Linked DNA regions of Azoarcus olearius. The protein of the gene in region 1 binds, or shares a complex with, the protein of each later gene. Links are inferred from orthologs where the notes say so. Each region holds a gene or a part of one and is shown on either strand. Other genes may lie near its edges.

What was found. Proteins that work in one complex are often made in the same cells at the same time.
Region 2: the proteins of cgtA (region 1) and ybiB are in contact, whole or in part, in a crystal structure (PDB 8BFT), measured with the Escherichia coli proteins. The link is inferred for Azoarcus olearius from one-to-one orthologs.

The regions. Positions count from the first base shown.
Region 1 is NZ_CP016210.1:3,552,981-3,559,076, reverse strand. The notes cover bases 3,197-6,096. They hold cgtA (Obg family GTPase CgtA), read right to left. Parts: upstream 5,288-6,096; coding sequence 4,106-5,287; downstream 3,197-4,105. Other genes in these bases: rplU (50S ribosomal protein L21), read right to left, coding at 5,652-5,963; rpmA (50S ribosomal protein L27), read right to left, coding at 5,361-5,636; proB (glutamate 5-kinase), read right to left, coding at 3,197-4,083. Also shown: dqs_RS16290 (AMP-dependent synthetase/ligase), read right to left, coding at 1-1,707; dqs_RS16285 (adenine nucleotide alpha hydrolase family protein), read right to left, coding at 1,704-2,789; more of proB, read right to left, coding at 2,968-3,196. UniProt on the Escherichia coli protein: An essential GTPase which binds GTP, GDP and possibly (p)ppGpp with moderate affinity, with high nucleotide exchange rates and a fairly low GTP hydrolysis rate.
Region 2 is NZ_CP016210.1:3,784,880-3,790,327, reverse strand. Bases 1,385-4,372 are described here. They hold ybiB (DNA-binding protein YbiB), read right to left. Parts: upstream 3,345-4,372; coding sequence 2,424-3,344; downstream 1,385-2,423. Other genes in these bases: dqs_RS17260 (NAD(P)-dependent oxidoreductase), read left to right, coding at 4,312-4,372; dqs_RS17265 (NAD(P)-dependent oxidoreductase), read left to right, coding at 3,434-4,315; modD (ModD protein), read left to right, coding at 1,385-2,062. Outside these bases: dqs_RS17290 ((2Fe-2S) ferredoxin domain-containing protein), read left to right, coding at 135-461; dqs_RS17285 (nitrogen fixation protein NifZ), read left to right, coding at 464-739; dqs_RS17280 (NifB/NifX family molybdenum-iron cluster-binding protein), read left to right, coding at 745-1,128; more of modD, read left to right, coding at 1,217-1,384; more of dqs_RS17260, read left to right, coding at 4,373-5,202; dqs_RS17255 (hypothetical protein), read left to right, coding at 5,199-5,432.

The sequences.
Region 1 (6,096 bases):
ATACGCCTGCGCAAGCACGTCGGCAAAGCGTTCCTCGATGGCCTTGCGGCGGATCTTGAGGTTGGCGGTCAATTCGCCGTCGGCAATCGTGAACGGCTTTGCCGCGACGACGATGGCACCCGGGCGCTGGTACTCGTTGAAGTCGCGGACTGCGGCGGCGACGTCGGCGGTGATGCGTTGCTGGGCGGCGGGGTCGTGCACGGTACTGCTCAATGGATGGTCGGGGCGCAGCGCGAGGATGGCGACGGTATAGGGTCGCTGACTGCCGGTAAGCACGGCATGGTCGACATACTCGATCTGCTTCAACGCCGCTTCGATCGGGGCGGGGGCGATGCGCCGCCCGGTCGAGCTCTTGAAGACTTCGCTCTTCCGGCCTTCGAGCCAGACGAATCCATCTTCATCGAGTCGGGCGTAGTCACCCGTATGGAGGAAGCCCTCGGCGTCGATGGGCGAGCTTCCGTCGCCGCCGACATACCCCGAGAACACGCCCGCGCCACGCACGAGCAACTCGCGATCCTCGGCGATCTTCACTTCATTGCCCGGCAACGGATGCCCGACGCTCCCGAAGCGGTACGCGTCGAGCGTGTTGAGCGCGACTGGCATCACGTTCTCGCTGATGCCATAGGCTTCCAGCACGAGCCAGCCGAGGGCATGGAACCGCTCCATCAGCCAGCCCGGCAAGGGCGCCGACCCGCTGACCATGAACTGCAGGTTGCGTCCCATGACTGCCCGCAGGCGCACCAGCACCGCATCGGCCAGCGGTTGCAGCATGCGCCAGGCGAGCGCCGGTTCGCGGCCGGCGCGCCGTGCACGCGCAATCCGTTCACCGACCGACCAGGAGGCGGCGACGAGCAGGCGCACCAGCCGCGGTTGCCGGGCGAGTTCCGCCCTGATGCCGGCATAGAGCTTTTCGAAGAAGCGCGGCACGCCGATGAAGAGCGTCGGCTCGATTTCCGGCAGCAGGCGGGCGATCTGGTCCGGCTTGTCGACCATGTAGGAGCGTGCGCCGCAGGTGAGTGCGCAGAAGTTGATCATGCGCTGGAAGAGGTTGGACAGGGGTAGCCAGCACACCAGCCGTGCGTCGTCCCGGATTGCCGGGAAACGGTCGAGGATGGTGTCGCAGGCGAGCAGTATCTGACGGTGGCTGTAGGCAATGCCCTTGGGTTTGCCGGTGCTGCCCGACGTGAAGACCAGGGTCGCGATGTCGTCGGCAGCGGGTTCCGGGAGTAAGGCCTCGCATGGCGTGGTGAGCTGTGAGAGGCAGGGTAGGCCGGAGTCGGACGGAGCCTCCGCCTGCACGATGGCGTGCCAGTCGCCCGGGTGGAGCGAGCGGAGTTGTTCGAGCCGTTCCGCGTCGGGTGCGACCACGAGCGCGGGGCTCGCGATTGCGAGGATGTGGCGCAGGTTCTGCGGCGCGTCGTGGGCGTCGATGCCAACCACCGCGGCACCGGCGAGAAGCGCCGCGTACTGGCAGCACTCCCAGTCGGGACCAGTCGGCAGCATGATCGCGACGCGGTCTCCCGGGCGGACGCCAAGGCGTACGAAGTGGGTGGCAAGGTGCTCGGCCCGTTCCAGCAGCGCGCTCCACGGCACGGGCTGCCAGTCGCCGTCCGCGTTGCGCAACAGGAACGCCGGCGCTGACGGGGTGGCGGAGACGCGCTGGCGAAGCCGGCCGGGCAGCGTCTGGGGCGGGGTGGCAACACTCACGGCATCCGGCCCTGCACCAGCGGGGGATCGTAGGCGCCGCGGGGTAGCGTGATGCGGAGGTCTTCGTCCTTCAGGTCCAGCCATGCCATGCTGCGCCGGACTTCCTTGCCCAGCCCGATCTTGTTGCGGATCATGAAGTCGACCACCGGCGCCATCACGCGCCAGTAGTTGCGGTTGGCCTTGCCTTCGCGGATCAGCGCGGCGAATTCCGGAGCGTAGGGGTTGTAGCCGAAGTGCTTGAGGTCCGAATACATCATCAGCCAGTTGATCGGATAGTTGCTGACGATGGGGCTGGCGTGGGCGCTGCGCTTGACCAGCCCGAGTTCGGCCACTTTGCGGATGACTTCCGCCTGATCGTATTCCCACGCATGGTAAGGCGCCAGGTAGCGCGGAAAACGCGTGCCCTCGGGAAGCCGGGCCGGGTTGTAGAAGGCTGAAAGTTCCTGCGCCGAGAACGCGCCGCTTTCCTTGAGATGCGGTGGCGTCCAGTCTTCTGCCCGGATCAGCTCCGGGGAAAACTCGTAGAGCATGCGTTCCGGCTCGGGCTGGCCTGGCGAATAGCCAGCGAGGACGAGGGGAATGTTCTTCTCGATCGCGAGCCGGATTGCCGCGCCTTCGAACAGCGGAGCGTAAACGTACGAAACCGAATAGACCGCGCCGCGCGCCTCCTGATTACACAGCAGGTAGCGGAAGAGCTTGGTCAGGAAGTCGTGCGCGGGCGTGAATACGAGGTGGTCGATGTTGAGCTTGCGCAGCGCCAGGCGGATGTTGTTCCACGCGACGTCGGGCAGGTCGATGTTGCAGGTGTAGGCGAGCACCCGCAATCCGTACTCCACCTTCAGCTTGTGCAGCAGCCACAGACTGTCCTTGCCACCGCTCAGCGGGACGATGCAGTCGTAGTCCGAGCCCTGATGGTTGCGTGCCGCGCGCAGCGTTTCTTCGAGGTCGGGGAGAAAGTTTGCGGCGACGGTGGCGATTGGCGCGCGACTGGAGGGCGCGCGGCAGGCGGCGCAGACCCCGCTGGCGTCGATGTCGGCTCCGGGGACTGCTTCGGGCAGAAGACACTTCCTGCACTTCTTCACGACGGCTTCCTTCCAGGGGAGGGGCGTTGCCCTGGATGCAGGCAACGGCGGGCAGGGCGGCGGTTTTGGAAGGATTGTACTGCGCCGGCATGCCAGATGGCATGTCGGCAGCAGGGCAATTGCCGACTGCCAGCAGCAGAAGGAAGGGCGTCGGACGGGCGCCGCGTGCCTGGGCCGCCTAGCGGACGACCAGGTTGTCGCGATGGATGAGTTCGGGCTCGTCGATGTAGCCGAGCAGTTGCTCGATCTCGCTGGTCGGGCGGCGCAGGATGCGACGGCATTCCGCGCTGCTGTAATTGACCAGGCCGCGCGCGAGTTCGGTGCCGTGTTCGTCGCGACAGGCGACCGCGGCCCCGCGTTTGAACTCGCCCTGCACCTCGACGACGCCGACCGGCAGCAGGCTACGGCCGTCGTCGAGTGCGCGCGCGGCGCCGGCATCGACGATCAGGCTGCCCGCGAGTTGCAGGTGGTCGGCCAGCCACTGCTTGCGGGCCTGCAGCGGCGTGCTGTCGGCATAGAGCAGCGTGCCCACCGCTTCACCGTCGGCCAGACGCAGCAGCGGGTCGGTTTCACGCCCGCTGGCAATGCAGGTGTGCGCGCCGCTGCGGGCGGCACGCTGCGCCGCGCGGATCTTGGTGATCATGCCGCCCTTGCTGATGCCGCTGCCAGCGCCGCCCGCCATGGCTTCGTACTGCCTGTCCTCAGCGCGTCCCTCGCTGATCAGCGTCGCATCCGGGTCACGCCTCGGGTCGGCGGTGTACAGGCCGCGCTGGTCGGTGAGGATGATCAGCGTGTCGGCTTCCACCAGATTCGCGACCAGGGCGCCGAGGGTGTCATTGTCGCCGAACTTGATCTCGTCGGTGACGACCGTGTCGTTCTCGTTGATGATCGGGACGACGCCCAATTCCAGCAGCGTGACGAGCGTGGAGCGCGCATTCAGATAGCGCGTGCGGTCGGCGAGGTCCTCGTGGGTGAGCAGGATCTGAGCAGTCTGCAGGCCGTGGCGCGAGAACGCCTTTTCATAAGCCTCCACAAGCCCCATCTGACCCACGGCGGCGGCGGCCTGCAGCCGGTGCATCTCGTGCGGCCGCTTGACCCACCCCAGGCGCTGCATGCCGGCGGCGATCGCGCCCGAGGACACCAGCACGATCTCGCGACCCCGCGCACGCAGCGCGGCGATCTGTCGCGCCCAGTCGTCGAGTGCGGCAGGATCCAGCCCCGCGCCGTTGTTGGTCACGAGGGCGCTGCCGACTTTCACGATAAGCCGGCGCGCATTCTTGATCTTGTCTCTCATGATGTCGATTCGGCGCAGGTGTTCAGCGGGCGTTCGGGTCGGCGTCCTCGCCGTCGGCGTCGTCGTCCAGCGCGTCCTCGGCCAGATCGGCCTCCAGCGCTTCTGCCTCCGCGGCGCTACGGGCGGACTGCGCGGCAGCCAGCCGCTGGCGCTCTTCTGCCTCGCGGGCGGCCTGCTGGGCGTGGATGTTCGCCCGTTCGCTGTCGAGGAAGTCCTGCAGCGCGAAGATCAGCCCGCGGCAGCCCTCACCCTGCAACGCCGATATCTCGAAGTGGCGCTCGACTTCGCCATACGCTTCGAGGAAAGCCGCCACGCGCGGCGCCCGGTCTTCGGGTTCGAGCAGGTCGAGCTTGTTCAGCACCAGCCAGCGCGGCTTGTTGTAGAGGCTTTCGTCGTACTTGCGCAGTTCTTCGACGATGGCGAGCGCGTCACGCACCGGGTCGACTTCGGGGTCGAAAGGCGCGAGGTCCACCAGGTGCAGCAGCACGTGGGTGCGTTGCAGGTGGCGCAGGAACTGATGGCCGAGACCGGCACCCTCCGCCGCGCCCTCGATCAGGCCGGGGATGTCGGCGATGACGAAGCTGCGGTTCTCGTCGGTACGAACGACGCCGAGATTGGGCTGCAGGGTCGTGAACGGGTAATCGCCCACCTTGGGCCGCGCCGCGGACACCGCGCGGATGAACGTCGACTTGCCTGCGTTCGGCATGCCGAGCAGGCCGACGTCGGCAAGCACCTTCAGTTCGAGGTGCAGATTGCGGCGCTCGCCTTCCTGCCCCATCGTGCGCTTGCGCGGGGCGCGGTTCACGCTGGACTTGAAGTGCAGATTGCCAAGCCCGCCGCGGCCGCCCTGCGCGAGCAGGACGCGCTTGCCATCGACGTCGAGGTCGGCGATCGGCTCGCCGCTGTCGAGATCGCTGATCACCGTGCCCACCGGGAAGTGCAGCGTGATGTCCTCGCCACCCTTGCCGTAGCAGTCCTTGCTGCCGCCGTTCTCGCCGCGTTCGGCGCGGAAGCTGCGTTTGAAGCGGTATTCGACCAGCGTGTTCAGATTGCGGTCGGCCACTGCATAGACGCTGCCGCCCCGTCCGCCGTCGCCCCCGTCGGGGCCGCCACGGGGAATGAACTTTTCGCGGCGGAAGGTGGCTGCGCCGTTTCCGCCGTCGCCGGCGACGACCTCGATGCGGGCTTCGTCAAAGAATTTCATGTTCGTTTGCCTGTGGGCATAAACAAAAAAGCCCTACCGCAAGGATAGGGCTTTTTCTTGCACGACGCGGGGATCAGGCGGCGGCAGCTTCCTGCGCGGCTTCGATCACCACGGTGCGGCGCTTCGCGGCGCCCTTGACCAGGAACTTGACCGTGCCGTCCTTGAGGGCGAACAGGGTGTGGTCCTTGCCGATGCCGACGTTTTCGCCCGGGTGGTATTCGGTGCCGCGCTGGCGCACGATGATGTTGCCCGCGAGCACGAACTGGCCGCCGTAGCGCTTGACGCCGAGTCGTTTCGATTCCGAGTCGCGGCCGTTACGGGAACTACCGCCAGCTTTTTTGTGTGCCATGTCGCTACCTCCTGCTTACGCCGAGATCGCTTCGATGCGAAGCTCGGTGTAGTTCTGACGATGCCCCTGGTGCTTCTGGTAGTGCTTGCGGCGGCGCATCTTGAAAATCTTGACCTTGTCGTGACGGCCGTGGGAAACCACGGTCGCCTTGACGGCGGCGCCGGAAACCACCGGGGTGCCGATCTTCACCGACTCGCCCTCGCCGACCATGAGAACCTGGTCGATGGTGATTTCGGAACCCACGTCGGCCGGTATCTGTTCTACCTTGATCTTTTCGCCGGCGGCCACGCGATACTGCTTGCCACCGGTTTTTATCACCGCGTACATGGTGTTGCTCCGTTGATGGTTTTGCAAAGAATCGCGCACTCTAGCGATGAGGCGAGGAAATGTCAATGTTAATCGGCACTTAGTCGCGGCAACGGGCAGGGCGCGGCGGGTGCCCCCGCACCCGCTGGCGCGC
Region 2 (5,448 bases), 230 kb from region 1 along the record:
GTCCTACGCGCAAAAGGCCGTTTGTCGCACACCCGACAAACGGCCTTTTCCAACTCCTTGAAACAACGCGATTTTACCCGTGGCACCCGGCTTGCTTTCCTTGCCATGAACCCAACGCCTGCAAGGAGCGCGTCATGCCGAAGCCAAAAAAACACGTCCTCGTCTGTGTCCAGGGCCGTCCGCCCGGCCATCCCCGCGGTTCCTGTCAGCAAAAGGGCTGTGGCGAGGTCCATCAGGCCTTCCTCGAAGCCTTTCAGGCGCGCAACCTGTGGAATGAATTCGCGGTGACCAACACCGGCTGCCTCGGCCCCTGCATGGCCGGCCCCAGCGTGCTGGTCTATCCCGACGCGGTCATGTACGGCGGCGTCACCGCGGCCGACGTGGGCACCATCATCGACGAGCACCTGATCGGCGGCACGCCGGTCGAGCGGCTGAAGGTTCCGGCCGAAATCTGGGGGTGATCATGGAACAGGGCACCGAACTGCTGCCGGGCGAGATCGTCCGCGCCGCCGAAGACATCTACAACGACGGCGGCGTGCCCGACGTGCCGGAGGGCGCGCTGCTCGCCGCCGAAGGCGCGCGCGGCGTCATCGTCAAGGTCGGCCACGTCGAGGCGATGCAGGACGTCGCGATCTACATCGTGCGTTTCCAGGGCGCAGATGAAGTGCTCGGTCCGCCGATCGGCTGCCTCCGCGAAGAACTGGTGCGCGAGGAGACCGCTCCGGCGGTCGCCAACTGAGCGCGATGCGGATCGCCGTCGCCACGCAGGACTTCAGCCGCGTCTCGGGGCACGCGGGCAAGGCGCGCGAATGGCTGGTGTACGACTGCCAGCCCGGCGCGCCGCTGCCGCAGCCCGAACAGGTGACGCTGGAGAAGTCGCAGCTGTTCCACTATTTCGACGACGTGGGGCCGCATCCGCTCGATGGTGTCGAGCTGATCGTCGCCGGCAGCGCGGGCGACGGCTTTCTGCGCCACATGAGCAAGCGCGGCGCCCAGGTGCTGCTGACCGGCGAGTCCGAGCCGGAGGTGGCCCTGCAGAAGCTGATCGCGGGCGAAACGCTGGCCGACACCCGCTTCGATCCCACCCGCGCGCTGTGCGCGCTGCGCGACCTGTTCTCGCGCCACTGATCACCGGCGCCGCCGTGCTCCGCGCGCGGCGGCCTCCGTTTTTCCGCGCCGGCTGCCTCCGGGCGGCCGGTTCCACAGGGGAAGCCGCATGCCACGCTCCGTCCTAGCCGATCACGAACTGGCCGCGTTGCTGGCCGACGACGTGCCCTGCGGCGATCTCACCACCGACGCGCTGCGCATCGGCCCGCAGCCGGCGCGGCTGAGCTTCATCGCGCGCCAGCCGATGACCGTGTGCGGGGTCGAGGAAGCCGTGCGGATGTTCGAACTCGCCGGCGCCGCGGTGAAGGCCGAACTCGCCTCCGGCGACGTGCTCAGCTTCCAGTCGCCCATCCTGACCGCCGAAGGCGATGCCGACGTGCTGCACCGGGTGTGGAAGACCGCCCAGGTGCTGGTCGAGTGGGCGAGCGGCATCGCCAGCAGCGCTTCCGCCATCGTCGAGGCCGCCCAGCACGACGGCCGCCGCGTGCCGGTGGCCTGCACCCGCAAGACCGTGCCGGGCACCAAGGCGCTGTCGGTCAAGGCGGTGCGCTGCGCCGGCGCCAGCATGCACCGCTTGGGCCTTTCGGAGACCCTGCTCGTGTTCCCCGAGCACCGGCTCTACCTGGATGAGGCCCCGGCGGTCACCATCGCCCGCCTGCGCGCGGCCGAAGCGGAAAAGCGCATCGTCGTCGAGGTGGGCTCGGTGGAGGAGGCGGTGGTGTGGACCGAGGCCGGCGCCGACGTGATCCAGCTGGAGAAATTCCCGCCCGAACGGGTAGCCGAATGCCGCGCCGCGATCGCCCACAGCCGGATGCGCCCCTTGCTGGCGGCCGCCGGCGGCATCAAGGCGGACAACGCCGGCGCCTACGTGGCGGCGGGGGCCGATGTGCTGGTGACGTCGGCGCCATTTACTGCGGCGCCGCGGGATGTGAAGGTGACGTTCTTGCGGGATTGAGGACGGCGAAACGCGCTTTTTTTCGGCGGCGAGGTGATGAGCGCCTCGCTCCCGCTCCTTCAAGGGGTGAGGACGCCGTTTCGGCTAGCATTGCTTGCCGCCTGCTGAACGACGGAGCGAAGCGAAGGCACCCGGGCGGGCCCAATTTGCTCCCTCCCCTTCAAGGGGAGGGCTGGGGTGGGGATGGGGTTAGGCATGGCGCTGAAGCCAACCCCATCCCCCTCCCAACCTCCCCCTTGAAGGGGGAGGGGAAAAACCTTCCAGGTGCGGAGTCTTCGCTTCGCCTCGCAAACAGGAAGGCATCAGGTTGTGCTCGCCGAAATCCTGCTCCGCGCCCTTGAAGGGGGAGCGGAAAAACCTCTCACCCCTCGCGCGCCAACGCCGCCAGCGCTGCCACCTGCGCCGTGATCGGCTCCGGCACCGCCTGCTCGCCCGCCAGCATCGCGCGGATGCAGGCCACGTTGTCTTCAATCGACGGGCTGTCGGGCAGGCCGGCCAGCGGCGGCGCGCCGCCTTCCTCACCCGGCACGCCGATGCTGGCGATGCCGTCGCGGAACACCTGCATTTCCGGCGTGCGCCGCGGATTGGCGTAGATCTCGCCTTCGGTGCCGCGCAGCAGCATCGCGCGGCCGCCGTCCTCGCGCAGGAATTCGCCCATGCGTTCGAGGTATTCCGGGTGCGTCACCGCCACCACGCGCACGCTGTAGCCGCGGCAGGGGTCGATCAGCTTGGCCATGATGTGGCCGCTGCCTCGCAGGCCGAAGCGGGTGCGCAGCGCGAGCAGTTCGGCCATGCCCGGCAGCATCTGCTCGACGCGCAGGCAGGCAAGGCGGCCGGCGGCGAGTTGCGCGGACGCGGCGGCGGCATCGGCGGCAGGATGGATGTCGAGCGCGGCGAGCAGTTCGAACGGGCTGACGCGGGCTTCGAAGTCATGCCGGCCCTGGATCAGCACCGGCACCCCTTCCCGCGCCAGCAACAGCGCGACCAGCGGCATCAAATTGGGCTGGCGGCGCGCGCCGTTGTAGGTGGGCAGCACCACGCAGCGCGGGCCGGGCGGAACGGTCACCTGGGCGGTGCGGGCGTCCATCGCGCGCTTGAAGCCGAGCAATTCGGCGAGCGATTCGCTCTTGACCCGCAGCGCGATCAGGATGGCGCCGAGTTCGAGGTCCGGCACGCGGCCGTCGAGTATGTCGCCGAACAGGCTTTCCGCCTGGGCAACGTCCAGCGGCCGCGCGCCCTTGGCGCCACGGGCGATTTCCTTGATGATTGGGGCGTAGCTCATGCCGGCATTATCCGCGCCTGAGCAGCGCGCTGGAACCCGCGGCCGCCGCCTTTTTCTCCCTTTCCCTGTTTCTCCCGGAGCCCACGATTATGGAAGTCGGATTCATCGGACTCGGCCTGATGGGCCGCCCCATGGTGTTGAACCTGCTGAAGGCCGGCCACACGGTGCACGTGTGGAGCCGCCGGCGCGAATCCATGGTGCCGCTGCTCGAAGCCGGCGCCGGCGACTGTGCGAGCGCCGCCGAGGTGGCGAGCCGCGCCGCGGTGACCTTCAGCATGGTGGCCGATGCCCCCGACGTCGAACAGGTGACGCTGGGCGAGGGCGGCGTCGCCAGCGCGGCGCGTGCGGGGCATATCCATGTGGATATGAGCACGATCGCCCCTGCCGCTGCGCAGGCGATCGCCGCGCGGCTGGCCGAGCGCGGCGTCACCCTGCTGGATGCGCCGGTGTCCGGTGGTGAGGTTGGCGCGATCGCCGGCAGCCTCACCATCATGGTCGGCGGCGACGCCGCGGCCTTCGACACGGTCAAGCCGGCGTTCGAGGCGATGGGCAAGTCGATCAACCGCATCGGCGACTCCGGCGCCGGGCAGGTCGCCAAGGCCTGCAACCAGATCCTCACCGGCGTCGGCGTGGCGGCGGTGGCCGAGGCGCTCAACTTCGCCACCCGCAGCGGCGTCGATGCCACCAAGGTGCGCGAGGCCCTGCTCGGCGGCTTTGCCTACTCGCGCATCCTTGAAAACCACGGCCAGCGCATGCTCGACCGCAACTTCCGCCCCGGCTTCAAGGCCTGGATGCATCAGAAGGACATGCGCATCGTGATGGAAGAGGCTCACCGCCTGGGTCTGGCGCTGCCGTCCTCGGCGGCCACCGCGCAGATGTTCAACGCGATGGTCGGCAGCGGCCTCGGTGAGGACGATTCGATCGCGATGCTGAAGCTGCTCGAACGCATGAGCGGGGGCGCGGGCGAATGAAGGTCGGCTTCGTCGGCCTCGGCGTGATGGGCGTGCCGATGGCCGGCCATCTGCTCAAGGCCGGTCATCAGGTGGCGATCTGGGCGCGGCGGCCCGATGCGGCGCAGGCACTGATTGCCGACGGCACGCTCGCCGGCGCCGAGCTGTGCGCCACGCCGGCGGCGCTGGCGGCGCGCAGCGAGGTCGTGATCAGCATCATCACCGCCAGCGCCGACGTCGAGGCGCTGGCTTTCGGCGACGACGGACTGGCGGCCGGTTTCGCGCCCGGCGCAATCCATGTAGACATGAGCACGATCGCGCCGACCACCGCGCGCGCACTCGCCGCGCGCTATGCGCAGCAGGGCGTGGGCTGGGTGGATGCGCCGGTGTCCGGCGGCGGCACGGGCGCGCGCGAGGCGACGCTGGCGATCATGGCCGGCGGGGAGGCAGAAACCCTGGCTCGCGTGCGGCCGCTGTTCGAGGTGCTGGGCCGCACCGTGGTGCACATCGGCCCGGCCGGGGCGGGGCAGGTGGCCAAGGCCTGCAACCAGATGATCATGGTGGCCGCGATCCAGGCGAGCGCCGAGGCGATGCACCTGGCCAACGCCCACGGCGTCGACCTGGCGGCGGTGCAGCGCGCCTTGATGGGCGGTTCCGCGGCTTCGCGCGTGATGGAGGTGATGGGCGGGCGCATGGTGGCGCGCGACTTCGGCGCCGGCATCGAGGCCCGCCTGCATCACAAGGATTTCGCCATCCTGATGGGCGAGGCGGTGGGGCTCGGGGTGCCGCTGCCGGTGGCTGCGCAGGTGTGGCAGCAGCTGAATGCGCTGATGGCCTCGGGCATGGGGCGCGACGACACCAGCAGCCTGCTGCGCGTGCTCGAAAACATGGCGGCGCGGCCATCGTGAGCGCGCTGCGGATTGCCGCCGCGTTCGTTCTGGTCGTTGCACTGCAGGGGTGTGCGGTGTTCGCGGTGGCCGATGCGGTCATCACCGTGGGTGCCACCGCGGTGAAGGCCGGCGCCGTGGTGGCGGGCGCCGCGGTCGATGTGGTGGGCGCAGGGATCGAGGCGGCAACCTCGGATGACGAGGACGAAAAGGCGCAGCACGCCAAAGAGGGCAGCGAGCGGCGCGAGTAGGGGAATGCTGCCGCGC